DNA from 4 places in the Bradyrhizobium sp. 613_E4_N2_2 genome. Region 2 is predicted to be linked to each of the others. Evidence: predicted binding sites of a transcription regulator. Region 2 holds the regulator's gene; each other region holds the start of a gene.
The links. The regulator PhoB, encoded in region 2, activates phosphate uptake and scavenging genes when phosphate is short. The targets are predictions, from matches to a motif close to TGTCATNNANCTGTCAT.

Region 1: the regulator PhoB is predicted to act here: its motif matches at 3,449-3,465, upstream of AB7290_RS24325 (RNA degradosome polyphosphate kinase).
Region 3: the regulator PhoB is predicted to act here: its motif matches at 5,778-5,794, upstream of AB7290_RS21380 (DUF2278 family protein).
Region 4: the regulator PhoB is predicted to act here: its motif matches at 5,243-5,259, upstream of phnF (phosphonate metabolism transcriptional regulator PhnF).

Annotation. Positions count from the first base shown of each region.
Region 1 covers NZ_CP197234.1:5,018,819-5,026,272, reverse strand. Annotated here, with positions in the region: gene ppx (exopolyphosphatase) at 1-1,167, opposite strand, end outside; gene AB7290_RS24325 (RNA degradosome polyphosphate kinase) at 1,183-3,375, opposite strand; gene AB7290_RS24320 (DnaA ATPase domain-containing protein) at 3,609-4,286, opposite strand; gene AB7290_RS24315 (CDP-alcohol phosphatidyltransferase family protein) at 4,399-4,941, opposite strand; gene purM (phosphoribosylformylglycinamidine cyclo-ligase) at 5,096-6,169, shown strand; gene purN (phosphoribosylglycinamide formyltransferase) at 6,184-6,837, shown strand; gene AB7290_RS24300 (cold-shock protein) at 6,932-7,138, opposite strand.
Region 2 covers NZ_CP197234.1:8,659,194-8,666,647, reverse strand. Annotated here, with positions in the region: gene pstS (phosphate ABC transporter substrate-binding protein PstS) at 137-1,150, shown strand; gene pstC (phosphate ABC transporter permease subunit PstC) at 1,295-2,284, shown strand; gene pstA (phosphate ABC transporter permease PstA) at 2,286-3,131, shown strand; gene pstB (phosphate ABC transporter ATP-binding protein PstB) at 3,128-3,949, shown strand; gene phoU (phosphate signaling complex protein PhoU) at 3,961-4,677, shown strand; gene phoB (phosphate regulon transcriptional regulator PhoB) at 4,693-5,400, shown strand; gene AB7290_RS41220 (GcrA family cell cycle regulator) at 5,635-6,147, opposite strand; gene AB7290_RS41215 (aspartate aminotransferase family protein) at 6,604-7,454, shown strand, end outside.
Region 3 covers NZ_CP197234.1:4,457,054-4,464,507, forward strand. Annotated here, with positions in the region: gene AB7290_RS21345 (DASS family sodium-coupled anion symporter) at 1-1,010, opposite strand, end outside; gene AB7290_RS21350 (enoyl-CoA hydratase/isomerase family protein) at 1,126-1,932, opposite strand; gene nthA (nitrile hydratase subunit alpha) at 2,053-2,676, shown strand; gene nthB (nitrile hydratase subunit beta) at 2,673-3,332, shown strand; gene AB7290_RS21365 (nitrile hydratase accessory protein) at 3,332-3,709, shown strand; gene queC (7-cyano-7-deazaguanine synthase QueC) at 3,953-4,669, opposite strand; gene mazG (nucleoside triphosphate pyrophosphohydrolase) at 4,807-5,661, shown strand; gene AB7290_RS21380 (DUF2278 family protein) at 5,855-6,877, shown strand; gene hflX (GTPase HflX) at 6,956-7,454, opposite strand, start outside.
Region 4 covers NZ_CP197234.1:8,414,287-8,421,740, reverse strand. Annotated here, with positions in the region: gene phnC (phosphonate ABC transporter ATP-binding protein) at 1-380, shown strand, start outside; gene phnD (phosphonate ABC transporter substrate-binding protein) at 440-1,375, shown strand; gene phnE (phosphonate ABC transporter, permease protein PhnE) at 1,452-2,336, shown strand; gene phnE (phosphonate ABC transporter, permease protein PhnE) at 2,333-3,181, shown strand; gene AB7290_RS40025 (IS5 family transposase) at 3,383-4,342, shown strand; gene phnF (phosphonate metabolism transcriptional regulator PhnF) at 4,477-5,208, opposite strand; gene phnG (phosphonate C-P lyase system protein PhnG) at 5,329-5,793, shown strand; gene phnH (phosphonate C-P lyase system protein PhnH) at 5,798-6,406, shown strand; gene AB7290_RS40005 (carbon-phosphorus lyase complex subunit PhnI) at 6,411-7,454, shown strand, end outside.

The DNA.
Region 1 (7,454 bases), 3.6 Mb from region 2:
TGCGCCGAAATTGCCGTTGACGACCAGGCTCAGCGTCTGCTCGCCGCGATGGTCGGGATGCACGCGCCAGCCGATGTCGGAGAGCAGGCACGCGGTGTGGCGCAAGCGGCGGTCCTCCTCGGTCTCGCGCAGCTTCACCACGCGCGCGAGGCGGTCGGTCCAGGCGATCAGCTCGCGGGCGTGCTTTGCCGAACGCGACAGCAGCTGATTGAGCTCTTCCGCGGCGCAGATCAGCCCGTCCTTGTTGCGCTCGGATTCCGACAGCTTCTCGTGCAAGAGGCCCTCGCGCACGCCGAAGGTCGAGAACACGATGGACTTGGGTTTCGCCACGCGGATGATGTGCTCGAGCACCAGCGCCGCATAGGTGAGGAGCGGGCGCCTGGCATCCGCGACGATCTCGATGTCGGCCAGCATGTCGGCGGCCGCAAGCCGGCGAAGCCGACGCGAAAAGTCGAGCGCTTCAGCTGCGGAAATGGAGTAACCGTGCATCACCTGGAGCGGATAGCCGCTCTGGATGATGTGGATGCGCGCAAGCGCGCGCCAAGTGCCGCCGACGGCGTAGAAGGTGCGGCCGCGGCCGGCGGTGAGCTGCGGCACCTCGTCGAGCTCCTCGCGCACGATACGGTCGGCGCGCTTGAGCGATTTGTGCGCGAGGTCCTGGAGCGCGAGGCCACCGAGCGGCAGCGTCACGCCGCTGCGCACGCTGTTCTTGCGCACGTCGATCAGCTCAAGCGAGCCGCCGCCGAGATCGCCGACGATGCCGTCGGGATGGTGGATGCCGGAAATCACGCCGAGCGCCGACAGCCGTGCCTCGCGCGGGCCCGACAGGATTTCGATCTTCACGGCGCAGATGCGCTCGGCCTTCGCGATGAAGTCGGGGCCGTTGGAGGCGTCGCGGCAGGCTGCGGTCGCAATCGCAAACACGCGACCGACCTGCATGACGCGGCACAGGGCCCGGAACCGCTTCAGCGAGGTCAGCGCCTTGTCGACGGCATCGGGCGCAAGCAGGCCCGTGCTCTGCACCTCGCGCCCGAGGCCGCACAGCGTCTTCTCGTTGAAGATCGGAATGAGGCTCCGCGTCAGTCCCTCGTAGACGACGAGACGGACCGAGTTGGAACCGATATCGATGACCGCGACGCTCGAGCCGCGCTTACGCGGCCGCTTCACGTCCTCGATCCCGGATCAAGAATGATGACGTTCATTACGGCGCGTGAGACGGCGCGGCGAGGATTCCTTGAGCGACTTTCCACGGCCAGATAGACTCGGATTTGTCATGAAGTAGTTGTGGACGTTGAAAGGCTCCTCGCCCTTCGCGGTCTTCATACGCGTCGAGGACCCGTCCGGCAACAATTGCCAGCTCTGCTCATTGTCCTTCAGATTCGCGACCATGATCTGTTCGAGAACCTGCTGATGCACCGTGGGATTTTGCAGCGGACACAGCACCTCGACGCGGCGGTCGAGGTTGCGTGGCATCATGTCGGCCGAGGAGATATACACAGCCGCTTTCGCGCTCGGCAGGCCCTGGCCCATGCCGAAGCAGTAGATTCGGCCGTGTTCCAGGAAGCGCCCGATGATCGACTTGACGCGGATGTTCTCCGACAGGCCTGGAATGCCGGGCCTGAGGCAGCAGATGCCGCGCACGACGAGCTCGACCTGGACGCCGGCTTGCGAGGCCTCGTAGAGCGCGTCGATGATGTCGGGGTCGACCAGCGCATTCATCTTCATCCAGACCGCGCCGGGGCGGCCATGCCGCGCATGCGCGGTCTCGCCTTGGATGTGCTCGATGATGCGCTTGCGCAACGTCAGCGGCGACACCGCCATCTTTTCCAGATCGCTCGGCGCGGCATAACCGGTGATGAAGTTGAACACGCGCGCCGCGTCGCGGCCGATGGTCGGATCGGAGGTGAAGTAGGAGAGGTCGGTGTAGATACGTGCGGTGACGGGGTGATAATTGCCGGTGCCGGTGTGGACATAAGTGGTGAGGCCGCCGCCCTCGCGGCGCACCACCATCGAGAGCTTCGCGTGCGTCTTCAGTTCGAGGAAGCCGTAGACGACCTGCACGCCGGCACGTTCGAGGTCGCGGGCCCAGCGGATGTTGGCCTCCTCGTCGAAGCGCGCCTTCAATTCGATCAGCGCGGTGACGGACTTGCCGGCTTCGGCGGCTTCCGCCAGCGTGCGCACGATCGGCGAATTGTTGGAGGTGCGGTAGAGCGTCTGCTTGATCGCGACGACATCGGGATCGCGGGCGGCCTGCTGCAGGAACTGCACCACCACGTCGAAGGATTCGTAGGGATGATGGACGACGAGGTCCTTCTGCCGGATCGCGGCAAAGATGTCGCCGCCATGCTCGCGCACGCGCTCGGGATGGCGCGGTACGTAAGGGGTGAATTCGAGATCGGGCCGGTCGAGGCGGGTGAGCTGCGAGAGCTCGTTCATGGCGAGCACGCCGTCGACCAGGAAGACCTCGTCGTCGGCGGCCGACAGCGCATGCTGCACGAAGCTGCGCAGCTCCTCCGGCATCTTGCCGTCGATCTCGAGCCGGATCACCGACCCGCGGCGGCGGCGCTTCAGCGCGGTCTCGAACAGGCGGACAAGGTCTTCGGCCTCTTCCTCGATTTCGAGCTCGGAGTCGCGGATGATGCGGAAGGCGCCCTGGCCGTGGAGATTGTAGCCGGGGAACAGGCGGTTGATGAACAGCCCGGTCGCCTGCTCGAGCGAGATCAGCCGGACGACCTTGCCCTCGGCCGGCAATCGGATGAAGCGGTCGATCTTGCCGGGCATGCGGATCAGAGCGTTCATCTGCTTGCCGTCGGCGGCGCGCGTGAGCTGGAGCGCGATGGTGAAGCCGAGGCTCGGAATGAACGGGAAGGGGTGGGCAGGGTCGATCGCGAGCGGGGTCAGCAGCGGGAACACGTTGTTGAGGAAGTAGTCCTCGATCCAGGTCCGTTCCGCCTTGGTGACGTCCTTGCCGTCGACCAGCACGATGCCGACGTCGGCCAGCGTGCCGCGCAGGTCGCGCCAGATCGCCTGCTGGTCAGAGGCAAGCTGCGAGACGGTGCGGTTGATCAGCGCGAGCTGCTCGGACGGCGTCAGGCCGTCGGGGCTGCGCTCGGCGATGCCCTCGCGGATCTGGGCCTTGATGCCGGCGACGCGGACCATGAAGAATTCGTCGAGGTTGTTCGCTGAAATCGACAGGAATCGCACCCGCTCCAGCATGGGGTGGCTGGGATTGACCGCTTCCTCCAGGACGCGGCGGTTGAAATGCAGCCAGGAGAGCTCGCGATTGATGAAGCGCTCGGGACTTGAGGCAATCGCCGGCAGGCCCTCGGTCTCCGGGGCTTTTTCTTTAATTTCAACAGCTTGCGCAGAGTCCATCAGAAGTCGATCCATCCAGTTCGCCCCAATTTGCGACTTATGCGCAAAACCGGCGGGAGCATGTGTTAGTCCGATGACGTTTCGATGACATTGCCTATAGAGTAACTCGCAAGCGCCCCCAAAGTATGGTTCCACCGTCTTCGGGCTGCGACATTATCGGCGTATTCATTTCGATGACATTGATGTTCCGCCGCTGCGTCGCGTCAAGCGGCCTTGGAGCCAGGGTGGAAGGGTCAGGCGTCCCGAAGCAGCTCGGCGGCCAGCGCCCGTGTGACGGGGCGACCGAGGCGCAGGGCCTCGCTGTCGAGCAACTGCACGGCCTCCCGTGCGGCCGCCGAGGACCGCTCCAGGCGGGTGGCGAGGTAGCTGACCACGCTCTCATCCACGGTGAGCTGGCGGTCGGCGCAGAACTTGACGATCAGGCCGCGGAAGAGCTGGTCGTCGGGCGGCAGCAGCGAGATCACAGGAACCGCGCGCAGCCGCGAGCGCAGATCGCGCAGCTCGATCTCGAGCGACGCCGGTACCTCGCGGCCGGTGAAGAGCAGGTAGGCTCCATCCTCGCGGGCGAGGTTCATCAGATGAAACAGGGCCCGCTCGTCGAACTCTTTTGCCTTGATATCCTCAACAACCAGCGCGCCGGTGGCGAGCGCGCCCGGGACGTTTTCGGCGGTCAGCCCATTGGCTGTGGTCGAGCGGGCGCCGGAATCCTCGGCCCAGATCGCGGCGAGATGGCTCTTGCCGCTTCCTTCCGGGCCGGCCAGCCACATGATCCGGTTCGGCCATTCAGGCCAGGCATCGATGAGGGCAAGACCGGCTTCGTTGGCGGGGCCTTCGAGGAAATTATCCCGGCTGAGGCTCTCCGCGTGCGGAAGCGAGAATGCCAATTGTCGGGGGTGAACGCGGCCTGCCACGCTTGCTGTGCTCCGTGCCGGCACGCCGGCTTCGTTTGAAGAGATTCGACGTCATCGAGCGGGAGTTGGCCTTTTGCGGGGCCGCATCCCGGCTCATTTGGCCTCGATGGTGCTACTTGGCCTCGATCGTGCTCATGTGCCGCAGCCACTCGACGAGATAGAGCGACACGGAAGAGAGCGTGAAGACCGTGACGAGGCCCATCAGGATCATATCATAGGGCGCCGGTTTGAAGCCGAAGGCCAGGGAGGCCAGCACCAGCGCCGCATAGGCCACCTGGGCGGCGGTGTTGAGCTTCGACACCTTCGACGGCTTCATCTCGACCGGCTTGTCGAACAGCCAGGACACGATCACGGCGGCGACGATCATGATGTCGCGCGACACCACCAGGATCACGATCCAGCGCGGGATGTCGCCCCAGATCCCCAGTGCCAGATAGATCGAGACCAGCAGCGCCTTGTCCGCGAGCGGGTCGAGCAGGGCGCCGAGCTCGCTCGTCATGTTGAAGCGCTTGGCGAGGAAGCCGTCGACCGCGTCGCTCACGCCGGCAATGAGGAAGACGGCGAACGCAACCTCCATTTGGCTCGACACGATGGCCCAGACGATGATTGGGACCAGCATGATGCGGCCCAGGGTAATGATATTCGGAATACTCACGCGGCGCTTCCTGGCACCCGGCCTGACCTCGAATCCGGCCCGTTTGAGGGCTGAACCGGTTGATATCTACATAGTATAGGGCGGGGCGCCACGCTTGCCATTGCGCGTCCCCGGAATTCGACGTAACCAGCCGCAAACCCACTGGAAATCGGGCATGACCGACCGCAAAAACGGCCTCACTTACGCCGATTCAGGCGTCGATATCGACGCGGGCAACCGCCTGGTCGATCTGATCAAGCCGATGGTGCGCGCCACCGCGCGGCCCGGCGCCGACGCCGAGATAGGCGGCTTCGGCGGCTTGTTCGACCTCAAAGCGGCCGGTTTCAAGGACCCCGTCCTGGTCGCCGCGACCGACGGCGTCGGCACCAAGGTCAAGATCGCGATCGAGACCGGCCTGCATGGCGGGATCGGCATCGACCTCGTCGCCATGAGCGTCAACGACCTCGTGGTGCAGGGCGCCGAGCCGTTGTTCTTCCTCGACTATTTCGCCTGCGGCAAGCTCGACCCGGAGGCGACCGCCTCGATCGTCGCCGGTGTCGCCGAAGGCTGCCGCGAATCCGGCTGCGCCCTGATCGGGGGCGAGACCGCCGAGATGCCCGGCCTCTACAAGGACGGCGACTACGACCTCGGCGGCTTTGCCGTCGGCGCCGCCGAGCGCGGTACCTTGTTGCCGCGCAAGGACATCGCCGCGGGGGATGCCGTGATTGGCCTTGCCTCGTCCGGCGTGCACTCCAACGGCTTCTCGCTGGTGCGCAAGATCGTCGAGCAGTCCGGCCTCAGCTTTGAGGCGCCGGCCCCGTTCGCGCCGGTCATGACGCTCGGCGGCGCGCTGCTGACGCCGACGCGGCTCTACGTCAAATCCTGCCTGCGTGCGATCCGCGAGACCGGCGCGGTGAAGGGGCTTGCCCACATCACCGGCGGCGGTTTCACCGACAACATTCCGCGCGTGCTGCCGAGCCATCTTGGCGTCGGCATCGATCTGGCGCGCCTGCCGGTGCTGCCGGTGTTCAAATGGCTGGCCGCCCAAGCCGGTATCGCCGAGCTCGAAATGCTGCGCACCTTCAACTGCGGCATCGGCATGATCGCGATCGTCGAGCCCGACAAGGTCGATCAGGTCGTCCAGGTCTTCAGCGATGCCGGTGAGACGGTGGCGCAGCTCGGTACCGTGATTCCGGCCGAGGGCGAGCACCGCGTCGTCTACAACGGCCACCTCGACCTGGCGCTGTGATGACTGGCGCTGTGATGAAGCGCCGCGTCGCCATCCTGATCTCCGGCCGCGGCTCCAACATGTCCGCGCTGATCAGGGCCGCTGCTGCGGCGGAGTTTCCGGCGGAAATCTCGCTCGTCATCTCCAACAAGGCCGACGCTCTGGGGCTCGAACGCGCCAAGGCGAGCGGCGTCAACACGCTGGTGATCGAGAGCAAGCCGTTCGGCAAGGACCGCGCCGGCTTCGAAAAGCTGCTGCAGGCCGCGCTCGACCAGCACGGCATCGAGCTGATCTGTCTCGGTGGCTTCATGCGCCTGTTCACGGCCGAGTTCACCAAGGCCTGGTACGGGCGGATGCTCAACATCCATCCGTCGCTGCTGCCGTTATTCCCGGGTTTGGACCCGCACGGTCAGGCTTTGCGCGCCGGCGTCAAACTGTCTGGCGCGACAGTGCACTTTGTCATCCCTGAGACCGATGCCGGCCCGATCGTGATGCAGGGTGCGGTCCCCGTCAGCGACCACGACACGGGCGCTACGCTGTCGGAGCGCATTCTCGAGGTGGAGCATCGCATCTATCCCGAAGCGCTGCGGCTGCTTGCGACCGGCAAGGTCCGGATCGAGGGCGATGTGTGCAGGACGGACGGAAGCGGGCCCTCGGAGAATTTCCTGGTATCGCCGGTGGTGCGCTGAAGCACCGTCGCGCCGTGTTTCGTCTTCGCAAACAAAATCCCCCGGCAGAGCCGGGGGCATCGTCATGATCTCTCGCGCTAAGCTTTGAGAGAAATCAGGAGACCTTGAGGTTCTCCGCGGATGCTTTGCCGCGGTTCTCCACGAGGTCGTATTCAACCACCTGGTTCTCATTAAGGGTCGAGAGTCCGGCACGCTCGACGGCCGAGATATGGACGAACACGTCCTTATCGCTGCCGTTCGGCTTGATGAACCCATAGCCCTTGGTCGGGTTGAACCATTTGACGGTGCCCTTTTGCGGCATCGCTCATCTCCTCCACTAGATACAAAAAAGACGCGGCCGCAGTTTCGCGTGCCACGCCACAAACGGGCTTCCGGAAGTCTGTTCGAGTCTCAATGTCGCGAAACGCACAGCCGAGCGGCCAATTCCGATTGTGTCCAATATTGCAACATGAAATTCGCGCGTTAGCAAGCGGCGCACGGCTTTCAAGATCGCGGCGGCTGTCGCCCTCTGCAATTTGCGACCTGTGGCAAGGGAACCACAATCGAGGCAATAGCCCCGCTCCAGCGCGCCAACCGGTTGACCCTGCGTGGCAGTTCGGCACAAATCGCCGCAAGCG
Region 2 (7,454 bases):
CGATTTCAATCGCTTGGCCGTGTCATCCAGCTGTCACGAAACCTTCGTAAAAGCACAGCCGACCGCTCCTAAAGGGGCGGCACGGGGAGCGCGATCGGGCGCGGATGGCGCTTCGCTCCCCTGTATGGAGACCACCATGAATTTCATCAAAACTATCGTCGCTGCCGGCTTGGTCGCCGCATCGGCGACGGCGGCGTTTGCTGCCGACATCACGGGTGCCGGTGCGACGTTCCCGTTCCCGATCTATTCCAAGTGGGCTGACGCCTACAAGAAGGAGACCGGCAACGGTCTGAACTACCAGTCGATCGGCTCCGGCGGCGGCATCAAGCAGATCCAGGCCAAGACCGTGACCTTCGGCGCCAGCGACGCGCCGCTCAAGGCCGAGCAGCTCGAGAAGGACGGCCTCGTCCAGTGGCCGATGGTGATGGGCGCCATCGTTCCGGTCGTCAACATCGAGGGCGTGAAGCCCGGCGAGCTGGTGTTCGACGGCGAGACCCTGGCCAGCATCTATCTCGGCAAGATCACCAAGTGGGACGACGCCGCGATCAAGAAGCTCAATCCGAACGTGAAGCTGCCGTCGGACGCGATCACCGTGGTCCGCCGCTCGGATGGTTCGGGCACCACCTTCAACTTCACCAACTATCTCGCTAAGGCCAGCGCGGACTGGAAGAGCAAGGTCGGTGAGGGCACCGCGGTCGAGTGGCCGGTCGGCGTCGGCGCCAAGGGCAACGAAGGCGTGTCGGGCAACATCAGCCAGACCAAGAACTCGATCGGCTACGTCGAGTACGCCTATGCCAAGCAGAACAAGCTGACCTACACCGGCCTCGTCAACAAGGCCGGCAAGCCGGTGCAGCCGACGGTCGAAGCCTTCCAGGCGGCCGCTTCCAACGCCGACTGGGCCAAGGCTCCCGGCTACTACGTCATCCTGACCGACCAGCCCGGCGACAAGTCCTGGCCGATCACGGCGGCGACCTTCATCCTCATGCACAAGGATGCCACCGACAAGGCAGCCTCGCAGGAAGCCATCAAGTTCTTCCGCTGGGCCTTCAAGAGCGGCGGCAAGGCGGCTGAAGAGCTCGACTATATCCCGATGCCGGACCCGGTCGTCCAACTGATCGAGAAGACCTGGGCTGCCGAGATCAAGAGCTAAGCGCTCTGTGTCCCGGACTGGGCGCCGGGATCTCACAAGACCTCCGCTCCGGATCGGCCTCGCGCCGCATCCGGAGCGCAAGACCAACAACAAGACCGACAACAAGCGTATATCAAACGGGCACAGGGGATCGGCGTGGCAGAGATGGCCGTTCAGAGCGATGTAATCGACGACGCCGGACCGTATGACCGCGCCAAGGCCTTGGGCGCCTTCAAGCTCGGCGACCTCACCTTCTACTGGATCACGCGGCTGTCCGCGATCTCGGTGCTCCTCATCCTCGGTGGCATCATCATCTCGCTGATCGTCGGCGCGTTCCCGGCGATGAAGGAATACGGCTTCGCCTTCCTGTGGACGCAGCGCTGGGCGCCGTCGGCAGATCCGCCCGTGCTCGGCGCGCTCGGCCCGATCTACGGCACGCTCATCACCTCCTTCATCGCGATGGCGATCGCCATTCCGGTCGGTCTCGGCATTGCGATCTTTCTGACCGAGCTCTGCCCGCAATGGGCGCGCCGCCCGATCGGCATGGCGATCGAGCTGCTCGCCGGCATTCCCTCGATCATCTACGGCATGTGGGGCTTCTTCGTGCTCGGCCCGTTCCTGGCCAACACGTTCCAGCCCTTCATGATCAAGATCTTCGACGGCATCCCGGTGCTGGGCGCGATCTTCGCAGGCCCGCCGTCCTATCTCAGCCTGTTCAACGCGGCGCTGATCCTCGCCATCATGGTGCTGCCCTTCATCACCTCGATCTCGGTCGACGTGTTCAAGACGGTGCCGCCGGTGCTCAAGGAAGCCGCCTACGGCGTCGGCTGCACCACCTGGGAAGTCGTGCGCAGCGTGGTGATCCCCTATACCCGCGTCGGCGTCATCGGCGGTGTCATGCTGGCGCTCGGCCGCGCGCTCGGCGAGACCATGGCGGTGACCTTCATCATCGGCAACTCGTTCCGCATCTCGTCGTCGATCTTCGCCCCGGGCACCACGATCTCGGCGGCGATCGCATCGGAGTTCGCCGAAAGCGACGGCCTGCACCAGTCCGGCCTGATCCTGCTCGGCCTGCTGCTGTTCGTGCTGACATTCTTCGTGCTCGCGGCTGCACGGTTGATGCTGATGCGTCTTGAAAAGAAGGCGGGGAAGTAACATGAACCCGATCTACGCACGCCGCCGCCGCATGGACATCGTCATCCGTGTGCTCTGCCTGGCTGCCGCTGCCTTCGGCGTCACATGGCTCGCGCTGATCCTGATGACGCTGCTCTACAACGGCATTGCCGGCCTGAACCTGGAGCTCTTCGTTGCGGACACGCCGCCTCCGGGCTCGACCGAGGGCGGCCTGCGCAACGCCATCGTGGGTTCGATCATCATGACCGTGCTCGGCGTCGGCATCGGCGCGCCGCTCGGTCTGTTCGCCGGCACCTATCTCGCCGAGTACGGCCGCAACGACCGCCTGACCTCGGTGATCCGCTTCATCAACGACATCCTGCTCTCGGCGCCCTCGATCATCATCGGCCTGTTCATCTATGGTGCGGTGGTGGTGCCGATGCGCGGCTTCTCGGCGATTGCCGGCTGCCTCGCGCTTGCGGTGATCGTCATCCCGGTGGTGCTGCGCACGACCGAGGACATGCTGCTGCTGGTGCCGAACGCACTGCGTGAGGCGGCCTCGGCGCTCGGCCTGCCGCGCTCGCTGGTGATCAAGCGCATCGCCTATCGCGCGGCGCGCTCGGGCCTCATTACCGGCGTGATGCTGGCCACCGCCCGCGTCGCCGGCGAGACCGCGCCGCTGCTCTTCACCGCGCTGTCGAACCAGTTCTTCAGCCTGGGTCTGAACAAGACGATGGCGAACCTGCCGGTCACCATCAACAATTTCGTGCAGAGCCCCTACGCCTACTGGAAGCAGCTCGCCTGGAGCGGCGCGCTGCTCATCACCCTGACCGTTCTTGCCCTGAATATTGGCGCGCGCATTCTGAGCGCCGAGAGGACCGCAAAATGAGTGATCTTTCCGTATCGATGAGCGCGGCCGGTGGTTTGCCCCAGGCGCCGGTGCTGCCCGAAGCTCCGGCCAAGGTGACGGTGCGCAACCTCAATTTCTATTACGGCGAGCACCACGCGCTGAAGAACATCAATCTGGCGCTCGGCACCAACCGCGTCACGGCGTTCATCGGCCCGTCTGGCTGCGGCAAGTCGACCCTGCTGCGCATCTTCAATCGGATGTACGACCTCTATCCGGGCCAGCGCGTCACCGGTCAGCTCATGCTCGACCAGACCAACGTCCTCGACCCCAAGCTGGACCTCAATTTGCTGCGCGCCCGCGTCGGCATGGTGTTCCAGAAGCCGACGCCGTTCCCGATGACGATCTACGAAAACATCGCCTTCGGCATCCGTCTCTATGAGAAGATCTCGAAGTCCGAGATGGACGACCGCGTCGAGAAGGCGCTGCGCGGCGGCGCGCTGTGGAACGAGGTCAAGGACAAGCTCAACGCCTCCGGCCTGTCGCTCTCCGGCGGCCAGCAGCAGCGCCTCTGCATCGCCCGCACGGTCGCGGTGCGGCCCGAGGTGATCTTGTTCGACGAGCCCTGCTCGGCGCTCGACCCGATCTCGACCGCCAAGGTCGAGGAGCTGATCCAGGAGCTGTCCGAGAACTACACGATCGCGATCGTCACCCACAACATGCAGCAGGCGGCGCGCGTCTCCGACAAGACCGCCTTCATGTATCTCGGCGAGCTGATCGAGTTCGACGACACCAGCAAGATCTTCACGTCGCCGACCGACCGGCGCACGCAGGATTACATCACCGGCCGGTTCGGCTGAGGAGACGGAACATGGGTTCTGAACATACCGCAAAGGCCTTCGACACCGACCTCCAGGAACTCACGCGCCTGGTCGCCGAGATGGGCGGCATCGCCGAGCGCATGATCGTCGATTCCGTCGACGCGCTGATCCGCCGCGACGTCGCGCTCGGCCAGCGCGTCGTGACCATCGACGCCGAGCTCGACGCGCTCCAGAAGAAGATCGAGGAGCGCGCCGTTCTCACCATCGCGCGCCGCCAGCCGATGGCGGTGGATCTGCGCGAGATCGTCGGCGCCATGCGCGTCGCGACCGATCTCGAGCGGATCGGCGACCTCGCCAAGAACATGGGCAAGCGCGTCGCGGCGCTGGAGACGGATTTCCATCCGCTCAAGCTGTTCCGCGGTCTGGAGCACATGACCGACCTCGTGCAGCAACAGGTCAAGTCGGTGCTGGACGCCTATGCCGCGCACGATCTGCCGGCGGCAATGGCGGTGTGGAAGGGCGACGAGGAAGTCGACGCCATCTGCACCTCGCTGTTCCGCGAGCTCCTCACCTACATGATGGAGGATCCGCGCAACATCTCGTTCTGCATCCATCTGATGTTCTGCGCCAAGAACATCGAGCGCATCGGTGACCACGCCACCAACATCGCCGAGACCGTGTTCTACATGATCGAGGGCCAGGCGATCACCGACAAGCGGCCGAAGGGCGACATGACGACCTTCGCCACGACGGTCCCGAACACTTAAGGAGCGACGAACACCATGGGCGCACGCATTATGGTGGTTGAGGACGAGGAAGCTCTCACCGAGCTTCTCCGCTACAACCTCGAAGGCGACGGCTATGACGTCGAGACGGTGATGCGCGGCGACGATGCCGACACCCGCCTCAAGGAGCACATCCCCGATTTGATCGTGCTCGACTGGATGCTGCCGGGCCTCTCCGGCATCGAGCTGTGCCGGCGGCTGCGCACCCGGCCCGAGACCAAGCAGCTCCCGATCATCATGCTCACCGCGCGCGGCGAGGAGAGCGAGCGGGTGCGGGGCCTTGCGACCGGCGCCGACGACTACATCGTCAAGCCGTTCTCGGTCCCGGAGCTGCTGGCACGCGTGAAGGGCCTGCTCAGGCGCGCCAGCCCCGAGCGGCTCGCCACCGTGCTCGCCTATGGCGACATCGAGCTCGACCGCGACAAGCGTCGCGTGGCGCGCTCGGGCCGGCCGATCGATCTCGGCCCGACCGAATATCGCCTGCTGGAGTTCTTCCTGGAGCATCCCGGCCGCGTGTTCTCGCGCGAGCAGCTGCTCGACAGCGTCTGGGGCCGTGACATCTACATCGACGAGCGCACCGTCGACGTCCATATCGGGCGCCTGCGCAAGCTGCTCAATCTCGGCCGCGAGCAGGACCCGATCCGCACCGTCCGCGGCGCGGGCTACGCACTGGACGATCGCTTTGCGAAGGCGGAGCAAGCGTAAGGGGTTGCTGTGGCAGACGTGATTTAGCGGGCTGCCACCGCATCCTCGATGTCGTCCCTGCGAACGCAGGGACCCATAACCACAGGGAGTGGTTTGGCGAAGACTCGGAGTGATCATCCCGCGCAATAACTACGCGCCGGGATTATGGGTCCCTGCGTTCGCAGGGACGACACCGAGTGAGTTGAGCCGTCATCGCGTGACGGCGCCGTCTTCGTAGTCAGCTAATCCGATACCTCAGCGCGGACCCGGCTTCGCCGGCGCGCGCCGGCGATCGGCCGCGGGCTGATACGCCACGCGCGAGTGCTGGGCGCAGTAGGGCAGGCCGGAGAGCGCCTTGCCGCCGCAGAAGAAGAAATCCGGGCTCGAGGGATCGCCGACCGGCCAGTGGCAGGTGGCCTCGTTCAGCTCCAGCAGCGACAGCCGCTGGCTCATCGGCACGACGTTGTCGTAGGTGACCGGTTCGGCCTCGACCTCGACTTCGAAGGCTTGCGCCAGCGCGGTGTTGCCGCGCGCGATCGGGCGGGTCACCCGCATCATGTGCTGGGCGGGGCGTGCCTTGCGCGGCCGCGGCGCTGCCGATGAAGGGCTCTTGGCGCGGCCCGACAGGCCGAGCCGGTGCACTTTGCCGATTACGGCATTGCGGGTCACATTGCCGAGTTCAGCGGCGATCTGGCTGGCCGAAAGCCCGGCCTCCCAGAGCTTTTTCAGCTGCTCGACGCGATCATCCGACCAGGTCAAAACGGTCATTGCACCCTTTCCTTCGCCGGCGCCTGCCATCCTGGCGGCCGCACGGCGAATGCCTAAGCTTCGAAAAACCCGTGCCGCCAGAATCCCTTAAGGCTCGCCGGGCGCACCAGATGCGCCCGAACGCTTACGCCGGTACATGAGGACTTAGAGGATCAGAACTGCTGCACGAGATGTCGTATCTGACAAGCCAAACGCTACAATATGGCGTGACTCACGCGCAAGAGTCCGCCGACTCGCTTCCACATGTTCCGTGGCGGAAATACGCAAAATCGCCACCGCAAGACTACGGATTCTGCGTTTCGCGAGGCTTTCCGGGCGGCATTGACACCGGTTTCACCAGGCATAAGATAGTCTCGCGTGCCGCCCTTAAAAGGCGGCACGTTTCGTTTTCCGGGCCGGTCAATGGTGCGTTGCGCAATGCACGCTCACGCCGTCCGCAACATTCAAGTGATCGTCATGACTAACAGCGCAGCGCCGCATTTGCTCCCCGTTTTCGCCAGGTCCGACCTCGGTTTCGAGCGCGGTGAAGGCTGCTGGCTGATTGCGACCAATGGCGATCGCTATCTCGATTTCACCTCGGGCGTGGCGGTGAATGCGCTCGGCCATGCTCACCCTGCGTTGGTCAAAGCGTTGCAAGAGCAGGCCACCAAACTCTGGCACATGTCGAACCTGTTCCAGAGCCCGGACGGCGAGAAGCTCGCCGCGCGTCTGTGCAACGAAAGCTTCGCGGACTTCGTGTTCTTCTGCAATTCCGGCGCCGAAGCGCTGGAAGGTGTGATCAAGCTCGTCCGCCATCATCACTTCTCCAAGGGTCATCCGGAACGTTACCGCATCATCACCTTCGAAGGCGCCTTCCACGGCCGCACGCTGGCAACGCTCGCCGCGACCGGTTCGGCAAAATATCTCGAAGGGTTTGGCCCGCCGATGGACGGCTTCGACCAGGTCCCGCATGGCGATATCGACGCCGTCAAGAAGGCGATCGGTCCGCAGACCGCCGGCATCCTGATCGAGCCGATCCAGGGCGAGGGTGGCGTGCGTTCGGCAACGCCCGCCTTCCTGAGGGCGTTGCGCCAGCTCTGCGATGAGAAGGGCCTGCTGCTCGCGTTCGACGAGGTGCAGACCGGCATGGGCCGCACCGGCGATCTGTTCGCGCATCGCCGCACCGGCGTCACGCCTGACGTGATGTCGCTGGCCAAAGCGCTCGGTGGCGGCTTCCCGATCGGCGCGGTGCTGGCGACCGCGGACGCGGCTGCCGGCATGGGGCCCGGCTCGCACGGCTCGACCTTCGGCGGCAATCCGCTCGCGAT
Region 3 (7,454 bases), 4.2 Mb from region 2:
ACGATGTCGGCGAACTCGATCACGCCCGTCACCAGCATCAGCGAGATCACGATGAACACGACGGTGGTGGCGTTGACGAAGTTCGAGCCGAGCAGCGGCACGTGGATGTCCGGGCTCGAGCCCGCGATCCACAGGAACATCGCGAGGACGATCAGAGCCAGCATGATCCACTCGTTGCGCGACATCGGGCCCATCTCGCTGACCTCCCTGGCCGCCCATTCGGAGATCTCCGGGCTGTGCTTCACCTCGGGACGGCAGACCACATAGCTGAGCAGCGGCACGAGGATCATCAGGAGGATGCCGAGCGGCGCAAAGCCGACGAACCACTGCGCCCAGCTCACCTCGACGCCGGCGGTCCTCTTGGCGATCGCAAGCGCGGCCGCATTGGGCGCGAGCGCGGTGAAGAACAGCGAGCTGGTGATCGCGGTTGCCGCAAACGCCGTCCACATCACATAGGTGCCGATCTTGCCGGCGGTCGGCCCGGGCTCGGAGCCGTAGATGCGCGGGATGTTGCTGATGATGGGATAGACGATGCCGCCGCTGCGCGCGGTGTTGGATGGCGTCGCTGGTGCCAGCAGGAAGTCCGACATCGCCACCGCGTAGCCGAGACCGAGCGTGTTGCGGCCGAGCTTCTGCACCAGCACCAGCGCGATACGGCGGCCGAGCTGGCTCTTGCGATAACCGATCGAGAATACGAAGGCGCCAACGATCAGCCACACCGTGCTCTCGGCAAATCCCGCCAGCATCCAGCGCAGCGATTTGCCGGGATCGGGATCGATATAGCCGGCGACGCCCGCGACCGTCAGCCCGATGAACCCGACCGCGCCGACCGGCATCGATTCCAGGATGAGCCCGGTGATGACGGCCGCGAACACGGCAAAATAGTGCCATTGATTGGCGTTGAGACCGGTCGGCACCGGCCACAGATAGATGGCCAGCCACACCACGAGCGGCGCGATCAGCTTCCAGCTAAACCCTTTTGCCTGAGGCGTCTGCGAGCTAACGGCCATGGGCCCTCCCCCCTCGATTGTCGTCGCATTGTACCGCCCGTTGGCCGAGCCGTTTTTGTCCTAGCGCGGCGTATACGGACTGTCCGCGGCGCGATCAATGGCCTGACTTCACGTTCTACCGCCCCTTGAAGCGCGGCTTGCGGCGGGTCAGGAACGCCTCGACGCCCTCCTTGTGGTCTTCGGTGAGACTCGCCAGCGCGAACTGGTCGACGTCCATGTGGCTGGCGAGATCATCCAGCGCATGTGCCAGCCGGTTGACGGTCAGCTTGGTCATGGCGACCGAGAGCGGCGGCTGCGCGGCGACCTTCCGGGCAAGCTCCATGGCGGCATCGAACGCATGGCCGGGATCGGCCACCTGCTCCACCAAACCCCACTCGTAGGCCTCATCGGCCGAGATGCGCTGGTCGGCCAGGATCACCGCCTGCTTGGTGCGGGCCGGCCCGATCAGATGCAGCATGCGCGGGATGCTCTGCCAGCTCATGTTCATGCCGAGCCCGATCTCGGGCACGCGCAGATGCGCGTCGTGCCCCATCACGCGGAAGTCGAGCGCCACGGCCAGCGCGACGCCGCCGCCGACGCAAAAACCCTCGATGGCGGCGATCGTGATCTGCTCCATCTCATGCCAGGCATGGGTCAGACGCGGCCCGAGCTTGAGATGCCGCCGCAGCGTGCCGAGATCCATGTCCTTGCGCGAGCGGCCCTCGGCATCCTTGAGGTCGAAGCCGGCGCTGAAGGCGCTGGTGCTGCCCGTCAGAACCACGACGGACGTTGCGACATCATCCTCGAAGCTGCGCGCGGCCGCGGTGAGCTGGCGCAGCGCCTCCGGCGAGAGCGCGTTGATGCCGTCGCCGCGGTCGAACCGCACCACCGCAATCCGCCCCTCCGGTCCGAGGCCCTTCTCGATCGTCACGAAGTTCGTCACCAATGTCTCCCTATCCGCTTTGCGGCGAGGCTAGCCTACATCCGGCCTCACGAATATGGGACCCGGTTGCGCCCCGGCGCATACTCGACAGGCAGGGACCATTGCGCCTATCTTTGCGCCATGAGCCACGATCACGACCATCATCACGACCATTCCGAGCTGTCGGAGACCGAGCTGCGCGTGCGCGCGCTCGAGACGATCTTGACAGAAAAAGGCTATGTCGAGCCGGCCGCGCTCGACGCCATCATCCAGGCCTACGAGACCAGGATCGGCCCGCACAACGGCGCTCGCGTCGTCGCCAAGGCCTGGACCGATCCGGCGTTCAAAAAGGCGCTGCTGGAGGATGGCTCGAAGGCCATCGGCACGCTCGGCCATGTCAGCCGCGTCGGCGACCATCTCGTCGTGGTCGAGAATACGCCAGAGCGACACAACATGGTCGTGTGCACGCTGTGCTCCTGCTACCCCTGGGAGATGCTGGGGCTGCCGCCGGTCTGGTACAAGGCTGCGCCCTATCGTTCGCGCGCGGTGAAGGACCCGCGCGGCGTGCTCGCCGATTTCGACGTCACGCTGCCCAAGGACATGGAAATCCGAGTGTGGGATTCCACCGCCGAGACCCGCTTCCTGGTGCTGCCGATGCGCCCCGCGGGCACCGAAGGCTGGAGTGAGGAGCAGCTCGCCGAGCTCGTCACGCGCGATTCCATGATCGGCACCGGCTTTCCCAAGACGCCTGGAGCGCCCTCGTGAACGGCGTCCACGACATGGGCGGCATGGACGGGTTCGGCAAGGTCGAGGCCGAGCCGAACGAGCCGATGTTTCACGAGGAGTGGGAATCGCGTGTTCTCGCCATGGTGCGCGCGATGGGCGCGGCGGGCGCCTTCAACATCGACACCTCGCGCTTCTATCGCGAGACGCTGCCGCCGCACGTCTATCTCTCGAGCTCCTACTACAAGAAATGGTTTCTCGGGCTCGAGGAGATGCTGATTGAGAAGGGCTACCTCACCCGGGACGAGGTCGCCGCCGGCCACGCGATGCAGCCTGCAAGGGCGCTCAAGCACGGCAAGTTCGACCTCGCCAATGTCGAGCGCGTCATGGTGCGCGGCAAATTCGCCCGCCCTGCTCCGGCGCCGGCAAAATTCAACATCGGCGACCGCGTCCGCGCCAGGAACATTCATCCGACCACGCATACGCGGCTGCCGCGCTATGTGCGCGGCCATGTCGGTGTCGTCGAGCTGAACCACGGCTGCCACGTATTTCCGGATTCGGCGGCGATGGAGCTCGGCGAAAATCCGCAATGGCTTTACACGGTGGTGTTCGAGGGCCGCGATCTCTGGGGCGCGGACGGTGATCCGACCTTGAAGGTTTCGATCGACGCCTTCGAACCCTATCTGGACCCGGCGTGATGAGCAGCGCGGCTGCGGCCGCCGCGACGGCGGCCATTCCGAGCATTCCGCGCGATGACGACGGCCCGGTGTTCCGCGCACCCTGGGAAGCGCATGCGTTTGCGATGGCGCTGACGCTGCACGAGCGCGGCGTGTTCACCTGGCCGGAATGGGCCGCAGCCTTGGCCTCCGAGATCAAGCGCGCGCAAGCCGCCGGCGATCCTGATACGGGCGAGACCTATTACCTGCACTGGCTCGCCACGCTGGAAGGTTTGGTTGCAAGCAAGGGCGTCGCATCGACGGAGACGCTGCACCGCTACCGCGACGCCTGGGACCACGCCGCCGACCGCACGCCGCACGGCAAGCCGATCGAGCTGCGGCCGGAGGATTTTCGGTAGGTCGCGCCTGACCCGTCATTACGAGCGCAGCGAAGCAATCCAGTATCTCTCCGCGGTGACAGTCTGGATTGCTTCGTCGCTTAGCTCCTCGCAATGACGACGTTGAGAGAGCGCAAGCTCTATCCTCCGTCGTCGCCCGGCTTGACCGGGCGACCCAGTACGCCGCGGCTTCTCGGCTCAAGCACCTTCTCTGGAATACTGGATCGCCCGCTTTCGCGGGCGATGACGGCGGAGATTGGAGCGCTATTTGCGCCCCGCCGCAAACTCCCGCCATCCCTTCGCCCGCAAACTGCACGCCGGGCACTCGCCGCACCCGAAACCCCACTCATGCTGGGCGCCGCGTTCGCCGAGATAGCAGGTGTGCGAGTGCTCGCGGATGAGATCGACCAGTCCTGCGCCGCCGAGGTCATGGGCTAGCTTCCACGTCGCCGCCTTGTCGATCCACATCAGCGGCGTATGCAGCTCGAATGGCCTGGCCATGCCGAGCGAGAGCGCGGCCTGCATGGCGCGGATGGTGTCGTCGCGGCAATCGGGATAGCCGGAATAATCGGTTTCGCACATGCCGCCGACGATGTGGGTGATACCGCGCCGGTAGGCGAGCGCCGCGGCGAAGGTCAGGAACACCAGATTGCGGCCGGGCACGAACGTGTTCGGCAGGCCGTCGGCGCCCATCGCGATGGCGACGTCGCGCGTCAGCGCCGTCTCGGACACGGCCGCCAGCGTTGGGATCGACAGCGTGTGGCTCTCGCCGAGCCTTGCGGCCCAGTCTGCGCGCAGACCCTTGATGCCGTCGAACAGCCGGTCGCGGCAGGCGAGCTCGATGGCATGGCGCTGGCCATACTCGAAACCCAGTGTCTCCACGCGTGCAAAGCGGCTGAGCGCCCAGGCGAGGCAGGTGGTGGAATCCTGGCCGCCGGAAAAGAGCACCAGGGCGGTTTGTGATGAAAATGCGTCACTCATGGCCCGCGCTTTAGCACTGCGGGGGCGGCTCGCCAATCTGCCGCCAATCGGTGGAAATCGGCCTGTTCCGCCGCGCCGCGCTGGGAACGGCGGGCCGCTTTTGGCATAAGGCTTTGGAGCCAGGAGACTGCCCCGCAATGACCCCTTCCCGCGACATTTCCCGTCTGATCGAGATCATGGCGGCGCTGCGCACGCCGGTGACCGGCTGCCCCTGGGACCTCGAGCAGAATTTCGCGACGATCGCGCCCTACACGATCGAGGAGGCCTATGAGGTGGTCGAGGCCATCAGCCGCGGCGATCTCGACGATCTGCGCGAGGAGCTCGGAGACCTCCTGCTCCAGGTCGTGTTTCACGCCCAGATGGCTTCAGAACAGAATGCCTTTACCTTCGGCGACGTCGTGGAGGCCATCACCCGCAAGATGATCCGGCGCCACCCTCATGTCTTCGCCGACAAGGACGGCAACCTCGCCTCCTCCCACGTCAAGGAGGTCTGGGACCGCATCAAGGCCGAGGAGAAAGCCGAACGTGCGGCTCGCCGGCCGCCGGAGGAAACGCCGACGCACAAGTCGTTACTCTCGGGCGTCAAGGCCGGTCAGCCCGCGCTGACGCGCGCGATGGAGCTCCAGCGCAAGGCCTCCACCGTCGGCTTCGACTGGAACGACCCGCGCGCGGTGCTGGCGAAAATCCGCGAAGAAGCCGACGAGATCGAGGCGGCGCTCGACCGCAACGACAGCGAGGGGCTGGCGGAGGAAACCGGCGATCTGATGTTCGCACTCGTCAATCTCGCCCGCCACGTCGACGCCGATCCGGAAGCCGCGCTACGCGCGACGAATGCAAAGTTCGAGCGGCGCTTCGCCTTCATCGAGCGCGCGCTTGAGGCGCAGGGGCGGACGCTCGAGCAGGCGTCGCTGGCGGAGATGGACGCGCTGTGGAACGCGGCGAAGAGTGAGGGGAAACCGGTATCAGAGACTCGCTCGCAGGCCCGCCGCTAGCGTTGTGGCCTGCTCCATCGGTGTACCCGCAAGGATCGAAGCGGTCGCGAAGGAGATATAGGTCAGCATCTTTTCCCGAATGCAGCGAGGCGGTCATGGCGGATCGCAGTCAAGCCATGAAACCGTCACGACAAGCAGTCTAAAGTTGAGCAACGGAGCCCGCGCAGCCGAAATCCCACCTCAGGTGAGTGCGATGCCATTAAAGCACTATTCGGTCCTCAAGGGACGCCCGATCGCGATGCGTTTCGGCACCGGCCAGTCGCCGCACTATCAAGTCCATGTCGTGGCCGACAACGCGGATTTCCGCATCGCCGTCAATGTGCAGTCAGGCGACGGAAGCGAAGTCGAGTTCCTGGTGCGATCGCATTTTGTCCATCCGATCACCGATCATCTCGCGGCGCTGCCGGAGGGCCTGCACCCGCAGCCGCCGAAGCCGGCCAGCATCGCGCTGGACTTCATTCGCGGCAATCTGATGCAGCCCCAGGAGATGATCCCGCTCCCGCTGTCGGTGCCCGGACCCGACAATGACCTCAACGAGAAGCTCGACCAGTTCGTCCAGCGCGCGCTCTCGAACGAAAGCGCGATGATCTACGCATTCGGTGAGACGTGGGGGCCGGAGACCAAAGCGGACAATTATTTCGGCTTCCGGCCGGGTCGCGGCATCCACGACATCCATATGAATCAGGGAAACCCAATCGGACGGTTCTCGGGCGACAACGGGCCATGGCAAGACGGCGGGCTGGTGTTCGAATTCCCGGATCAGAAGCTATGGACGGCGGTCTTCCTCAAATTCCAGACTCAGGCCTGGCACACCGACGACAAGACCGGTGACCCCATCGATCTCGGCGCGCCGACACAGCCGCCAGATCCGACCGCTCCTCCGACCGGGCAAATGCCTGACGGACTCGTGCGCATCATCGCAGCACTCGTCAATGCCTTGAAGACGCCCGAGCGGGAAGTCGTCACGCTGCTCAATACAGCCGATCGCGACATCGATCTCACCGGCTGGATGCTGGCTGACAAGCAGAAGAACAAAATGGTCCTGTCAGGGCAGATCGCGGCCGGGGGCACACTCGCCGTCGTCGTGCAGAAGCCGATGGAATTGTCGAACCAGGGCGGCATCATTTCGTTGCTGGACGAGCGTGGGATCAAGATCCATGGCGTCGCCTATACCAAGGCGCAGGCGAAAACTCCGGGCCTGACCATTCCGTTCTAGCGTTACACGCCTCAACCCAGAAACGCGGGTATGGTCGATATCGCACGCAGGCCGGTCGGGCGCACCGCGCCCTTCGGATCACGCCACGCGCGGCACGGCATCGAACCGGTTCACCACGATATCCCGCTTGGTCTCGTCGACCCGCACCGTCATGTCGAAGCGGCCGTCGTGCAGCTCTTTCGCCAGCACCTCCGCATTTCGATGCAGCCAGCTGATGCCGGCACCGTCGGCGGCGTCGATGGAGAGATCGAGCGTGGTGCGCTTTGCGGCGAGCCGTTCCTCGATGGCGGCGAGCAGCGCGTCGATCCCCTCGCCTGACACGGCCGACACCAGCATCGCCGGGTGATCCTCCGGCCGGCGCGCGGCGATGTTCAAAAGCTCTTCGCGCTTGTCAGGCTCGTAACGGTCGATCTTGTTCCAGACCTCGATGATGCGGCCGGAATCGTCGGGGTTGATGCCGAGCTGGCGCAGCACCGCGTCGACGTCGCTCTGCTGGGCCTCGGCATCCTCGTGCGAGATGTCGCGCACATGCAGGATGACGTCGGCTTCCAGCACCTCCTCCAGCGTGGCGCGGAAG
Region 4 (7,454 bases), 240 kb from region 2:
AGCTCTCCGGCGGCCAGCAGCAGCGTGTTGCGATCGCCCGCGCGCTGGTGCAGCAGCCCGACATCATCCTCGCCGACGAGCCGATCGCCTCGCTCGACCCGCGCAACACCAAGATCGTGATGGATGCGCTGCTGCGCATCAACAAGCATTTCGGCATCACCGTGCTCTGCAACCTGCATTCGCTCGATCTGGCGCGCAGCTATTGCGATCGCCTGATCGGCATGGCGCAGGGGCGCGTGGTGTTCGACGGCGCGCCGGCCGAATTGACCGACCACGTCGCGCGCGAGCTCTACGATCTCGAAGCCTCCGACGTCATGGGCGGAATGCCTGTGCCGGCGCCTGAAGGCGTGCCGGCGCTCGGAACGGCCGCGGCCGCCTGAGCTGCGCCTGTAACTGCCAATTTTTGCGTCAACCGACCCCAACCGATGAAGAGGGTATCATGATCACTCGCAGACTGGTTCTTGCCGGCGCCGCCGCGCTCGCGTTCACGACTTCGGCCTCCGCCGACGACTGGAAAGCCAAATATCCCGAACTGACCTTCGCGGTCATTCCGGCGGAAAACGCCTCGGGCGTGACCGAGCGCTGGGCGCCGTTCATGAACTATCTCTCCAAGGAATTGGGCGTGAAGGTCACGCTGCGCATCGCCAACGACTACGCCGCCGTCATCGAGGGCCAGCGCGCCGGCAACATCCATATCGCCAGCTACGGCTCGGCGTCGTTCGCCCGCGCCCGTCTGACCGGCGTCAAGACCGATGCCTTCGCCAACGACATCAACGCCGACGGTTCGACCGGCTACTACTCGGTGTTCTTCGTCAAGGCGAGCAGCCCCTACAAGAGCGTCGACCAGCTCAAGGGCAAGAACCTCGGCCTCGTCGACCCGAACTCGACCTCCGGCAACAATGTGCCGCGCTTCGAGCTCGACAAGATGGGCATCACGGATGCCGACACCTATTTCAGCAAGGTCGTCTTCACCGGTAGCCACGAGAACGCGATCCTGGCGCTGGCGCAGGGCACGGTCGACGTTGCGGCCAACCAGTGGACCAGCGATGACGATTCCACGCTGGCGCAGATGCTGACCAAGGGCATGCTGAAGAATGCCGACGGCTCGCCGATGAAGAAGGACGATTTCCGCATCATCCACAAGTCGGCGCCGATCATCAACGGCCCCTACGCCTACAATTCCGACCTGCCGGAAGATGCCAAGGCGGCGATCGCCAAGGCGTTCTTCGACGCGCCGGCCAAGGACAAGGCGGCCTTCGATCGCCTCCAGGACGGCCAGAAGAAGGGTTTCCATCCCGCCACCACCAAGGACTGGGATGGCACGATCGAGCTGATCAAGTTCGTCGATGCACTGCGTAAGAAGAAGGCGTCCTGAGTTTCGGGACGATAGCACTGGAGCCGGGTCGATGGACCCGGCTCTTTCTCTTTGATCGACCACCTTCCCTGGCCAGATGACCGTCGCGGTTTCGATCCTCCCCGAGCAGCAGCTCGCCGTGCTGAACGCGGCCTATCGCCAGGCGGTCGCGCGCAAGCGGCTCCGACTCCTGTTGGGGCTGGTGATCTTTGCCGCAGCGCTATTTCTTGCCGCGATCGGCGCGGAAGTGAACCTGCGCACCTTCTTCGCCCATTTCGGCAATTTCATCAGCTATTTCGACCGCATTCTCACGCTCGAGAGCGGCCAGCGGGTCTGGACCGATGCCGGCGAATGGCTGTGGGGCTGGCGCAAATGGCTGAAGATGCTGGGCGAGACGTTGCTGATCTCCTATGTCGGCACGCTGATCGGCGCGACCTTGGCCTTCGCCTTGAATTTCTTCGCGGCTGAGAACACCTCACCGTTGCCCTGGCTGCGCTTCGTGGTGCGCCGCCTGCTCGAATTCGCCCGCACCGTGCCGGGCATCGTCTTCGCGCTGATCTTCGTGATCGCCTTCGGCCTCGGGCCGATGGCCGGCGTGCTCGCGATCGCGATCCACTCCACCGGCGCGCTCGGCAAGTTGTTCTCCGAGATCGTTGAGAATGCCGACATGAAGCCGGTTGAAGGCATCCGCTCGACCGGCGCGAGCTGGCTCTCCTGCATGCGCTTCGCCGTGGTGCCGCAGGTGACCGCGGGCTATGCCAGCTATGCGCTGCTGCGCTTCGAGATCAACGTCCGCGAGGCCTCGGTCATGGGCTTCGTCGGTGCCGGCGGCATCGGCCAGGAGCTCGTCGTCGCCATCCGCAAGTTCTATTACTCCGACGTCAGTGCCATCCTGCTCACCATCATCATCACGGTCTTCATCATCGACATCAGCACGGGCTGGCTGCGCGGCCGTCTGTTCGGCAAGGAGGCGCGGACGTGACGAGACCGCAGGAGGTCGACACGCGAGAGCTTCGCGCACGCTACCCCGATGTGTTCGACCGCCCCGCCTCGGCGCGGCTCGCGATGCCGGCGATGATCGTCGCGGCGTTTGCGATTCTGGTCTACGGCCTCGTCGATCTCGACTTCTCGCCGTCGCGATTCTTTGCAGGGCTGAGCCAGCTCGGCTGGATCAGCCTGATGATGATCCCGCCCGATCCTGGTTCCTCGCTGCCGGTCTATCTGAAGGCGCTGGGCGAGACGCTGTCGATCGCGCTGCTCGGCACGACGCTGGCGGCGGTGTTCGCGCTTCCGGTCAGCCTGCTGGCCGCGCGCAACGTCATACCCTCGCAGATCCTGCGTTTTCCGGTTCGCCGCTTCCTGGATTCGATCCGCGGCGTGGACACCCTGATCTGGGCGCTGGTCTGGATCAATGTCGTCGGCCTCGGCCCGTTCGCCGGTGTGCTGGCGATTGCCGTGTCGGATTTCGGTGCGTTCGGAAAACTGTTCTCGGAGGCGATCGAAGGCGCCGACCAGAAGCAGGTCGAAGGCGTCCGCGCCTCCGGCGGCAGTGCTTTGCACGAAATCCGCTTCGGCCTGCTGCCGCAGGTGCTGCCCGTGATCGCCGGCCAGGTGCTCTATTTCATCGAATCCAACACGCGCTCGGCAACGATCATCGGCATCGTCGGCGCCGGCGGCATCGGCCTCCAGCTCGCCGAGCAGATCCGCGTGCTGGAATGGCAGCGGGTGTCGTTCCTGATCCTGATGATTCTGGTCGCCGTCGCCGCGATCGATTTCATCTCGAGCAAGTTGCGGTTTGCGATCATTGGGCGCAGGGCGGTGGCGTAGCTTTCTTCCTTCTCCCCTTGTGGGAGAAGGTGGCGCGAAGCGCCGGATGAGGGGTCTGCCTCCTCAAACTCAGATCGGTGTTTGCAGAGACATACCCCTCACCCGTCTCGTCGCTTCGCGACGAGCCACCCTCTCCCACAAGGGGCCTGTTGCGTAATTCGTCAATTGTGATTCCCTAGGGCAAAGCCTTGGAGGGTAGCGATGGCGGTCAAGCGGACGGGACAGCCGAGCTTTGTGGAAGCGCTGATGCCGAAGGGAGCCGGCGCCAATGCGGCGCTGGATCGGCTGGCTGGCCTGGTCAAGTGGTACCGGTTCGAGAAGCTGATCGGCCATTTGCGGGATGAAGGGGGGCCCGGTCGACCAGGCTATCCGGTGCTGGTGCTGTTTCGTGCTGTGCTGTTGCAGTCGCTGTATGGTCTTTCGGAGCGCGAACTCGAGGAAGCGCTGGGCGACCGGTTGTCGTTCAAGCGCTTCGTCGGTTTGAGCCTTGAGGATGCGACGCCCGACCACACGGTCCTGAACCGCTTCCGGAACCAGCTCGTTGAACAAGGCCTGCTGGAGAAGCTGTTTGGCGAACTGGATCGTCAGCTTGAGAATGCCGGCGTGATCCTCAAGCGCGGCACGATGCTGGATGCGACCTTGATCCAGGCAGTCTCGGCTCCGCCCAAGGAGGATCGCCCCTCAAACGATCCTGATGCCCGGTTTGCCAAACGGCAGGGCAAAAGCGGCTCGACCTTCGGCTACAAGGCCCATGTCGGTGTCGACGAAGGATCCGGCTTGATCCGCGCGGTGTTGACCACACCCGCTAACGTCAACGATACGACACCGGCGGACGCTTTGATCCGCGGCGATGAAGCCGTGGTCTGGGCCGATGCGGCTTACGACACCCATGCCCGACGGGCCCGGCTGAAGGCGGAAGGCAAGAAGCCCCGCATCGCTCGTCGGCCCAACAGACATCACCCGGAACTGCCGCCCAGGCTCAAACGCTACAACCTCCTCATCGCGCGTCGACGAGCCCAGGTCGAGACCACCTTCGCTACTCTCAAACGCCGCATGCGGCTGACCTGCATCCGCTACGTCGGTCTGATCAAGGCGACCGGGCAAGTCCTGCTCGCCTCGATCGCCTTCAACATGAGGCGGTGGGCCACGATCGCCGCGTGAGCTGCCCGCTCAGGGCGACAACTACAGATCTTGCCAGGCAATTGCCGGGACCAGGGCACTCGCTCCTGACGTCTTCAGCCTCAAGAGCCGATAACGCAACAGGCCCACAAGGGGAGAGGGGAAGAGAGCGCCGCTCACCCGTTCTCCACCAGAAACTCCACCCGCTCCGCCGCGAACCGCGAATGCTTCGTCACCAGCGGCTTGCCGGCGAGATCGTGGTCGGTCGCGTCGACCACCAGGATCGGCCGTCCCAGCGGCAGATCGAGCCGCGCGGCATCGGTTGCGTCCACGATGCCGGCGGTGATCCGGGTCGCGCCGCGACTGTAGTCGCGGACGCCGTAGTGCTCGAGCAGTTTCGTCATCGAGCGCGTCGCGGCGAATACCTCACCCGCGCCCGGGAACAATTCCGCTGACAGCCAGGTGGTGGAGACGCAGATCGGCGTGCGGTCGGCGAGGCGGATCGCCTCGATTCGCACCAGCGGTGCGCCGGCCTTCAATCCCAGTTCGCGCGCGAGTTCGCGGGTTGCGACGTCGCCGGACGCTTCGATCAGCCGGCCATGCGGTTCGCGGCCATCGGCGCCGACGATCTCGGAGAAGCGGGTGCGCGAGCGCAAGGGATAAGCGAGGCGCTGCGCCTCGACATAGGTTCCGCTGCCGCGTTCGGCGCGCACGATGCCGCGCTCGGCAAGCGCGGCCAGCGCGCGCCGCACGGTGTGGCGGTTCACCCGATAGGTTTCGGCGATCTCCATCTCGCCCGGCAGCTTGTCGCCGGCGGCAAAGCGGCCGTCGGCGATGCCGCGCTCGATGCCGTCGGCAACGAGGCGCCACAGCGCGACGCCCGAAGAGGCTGTGTCCTGCATGCTCATGTCGCCGAGAAGCCTACTTCAGAAATCACACGTTTGTCACGAAACAGTCATGGCGCTTCCGTATCAAGTTGTCTATTATCATAGACAACTTGGATTCGGCAAGTTCTGCAGAAAAGTTCGGTGGATTTGGTGACCCAGCACAACAACCAGCAAGTCCAGCGCAAGGCCGCGATGGCCGTGCTGGCGCACGCGGAGGCGGGCGAGATCGCCGCTCGCCTCCGCGCTCTCGCCCTGCCGGCGCATCAGGAGCTACGCGCGCCGGAAAACGGTCTCGTCATGCTGCGCGGCCGGGTCGGCGGCGACGGCGCGCCGTTCAATGTCGGTGAAGCCACGGTGTCTCGCGCAGCGGTCCGGCTCGCGAGCGGCGAGGTCGGCTTCGGCTACACGCTGGGGCGCGATGGCGAAAAGGCGCGGCTGATCGCGCTGTGCGACGCACTGGCGCAGTCCAGTGATTTCGGCGAGGCGGTGGAGCGTGACGTTATCGCGCCGTTGCGCGAGCAGCTTATGATCCAGCGCAAGCAGGCGGCCGCCGAGACCGCTGCGACGAAGGTTGATTTCTACACCATGGTGCGCGGTGAGGGGTGAGGCCATGACCACGATTGCGGAACTACCGCCGGGTTTCGTCGACAAGGTTCTGTCGGCCCAATCGACCTTTCGTTCGGTGATGGACGCGATGGCGCGGCCGGGCACGGTCCAGCGCATTGTGCCGATGGCGGGATCGCCCGGCCCGATGATGCGCGGCACCGCCGCGATCGCGCTGACGCTGTTCGATCACGACACGCCGCTCTGGCTCGATGCAAGGATGGCGGAGAGATCGGACGTGGTGAAATGGCTCAAGTTCCACACCGGCGCGCCGGTGGTGCAGGACTCTTCGATTGCGAGTTTCGCGCTGATCAGCGACGGCGCCTTGCTTCCGGCGCTCGAACGCTTCGCGCTCGGCACCAACGAATATCCGGATCGCTCGACCACAGTGATCCTTCAGGTCGAGAGCCTGGATTCGGGGCGCAGCTTCGAATTGCGTGGCCCCGGCATCGACGGTGTCGCGACGCTTCAGGCCTCGATCAGGCCTTTCGACCTGTTCGAACGGCTGCAGTTCAACGAGGCGCTGTTTCCGCGCGGCATCGATTTGGTGCTGGTCGCCGATGATGCCGTGGTTGCGATCCCGCGCACCACGCGTGTCGTGAACAAGGGAAGCTAGTCGCATGTATGTCGCAGTCAAAGGCGGCGAGCGCGCCATCGAGAACGCCCATCGCCTGCTCGCCAATGCGCGGCGTGGCGACCAGAGCGTTTCCGAGGTCACGCTGGATCAGATCTCGGAGCAGCTTGGCCTCGCCGTGGACCGCGTCATGAGCGAAGGGTCGCTCTATGACCGCGAGCTCGCGGCGCTCGCGATCAAGCAGGCGCGCGGGGACCTGATCGAGGCGATCTTCCTGGTCCGCGCCTTCCGCGCCACCCTGCCGCGCTTCGGCGCCAGCGAGCCGGTCGAGACCGGCGCGATGCGGGTGCAGCGGCGGGTGTCGGCGACCTTCAAGGACATTCCCGGCGGCCAGATCCTCGGGCCGACCTTCGACTACACGCATCGTCTGCTCGATCCCTCGCTTGGCCAGGGCTTTGTGCCTGAAGTGCCGGCGACGGCCGAAGCTTCGACGGCGCCCACGCCGCGTGTGACCGACATTCTGGGCCGCGACGGGCTGATCGAGTCCTCTCCGCGGGCCGAAGACGGCGCCAGCGTCGGCGATCTCACGCGCGAACCGCTGAACTTCCCGGCCGATCGCGACCTGCGCCTGCAAAACCTCGCGCGCGGTGACGAAGGCTTTCTGCTGGCGATGGGTTATTCCACCCAGCGTGGTTACGGCCGTAACCATCCCTTCGTCGGCGAGATCCGCTTCGGCGAGGTCGAGGTCGAATTTTTCGCGGAAGACGTCGGCTTCGCGGTGCCGCTCGGCTCCATCGAGCTCACCGAGTGCCAGATGGTCAACCAGTTCAAGGGTTCGGCGACGGAAGCGCCGTGCTTCACCCGCGGCTATGGTCTTGCCTTCGGCCAGAGCGAGCGCAAGACCATGTCGATGGCGCTGGTCGACCGGGCGCTGCGTGCCCGCGAGCTCGGCGAAGAGGCCGTAGCCCCGGCGCAAGATGAAGAATTCGTGATGTCGCATTCGGACAACGTCCAGGCGACCGGCTTCGTCGAGCATCTGAAGCTGCCGCATTATGTCGACTTCCAGTCCGAGCTCGGCCTCCTTCGCAAG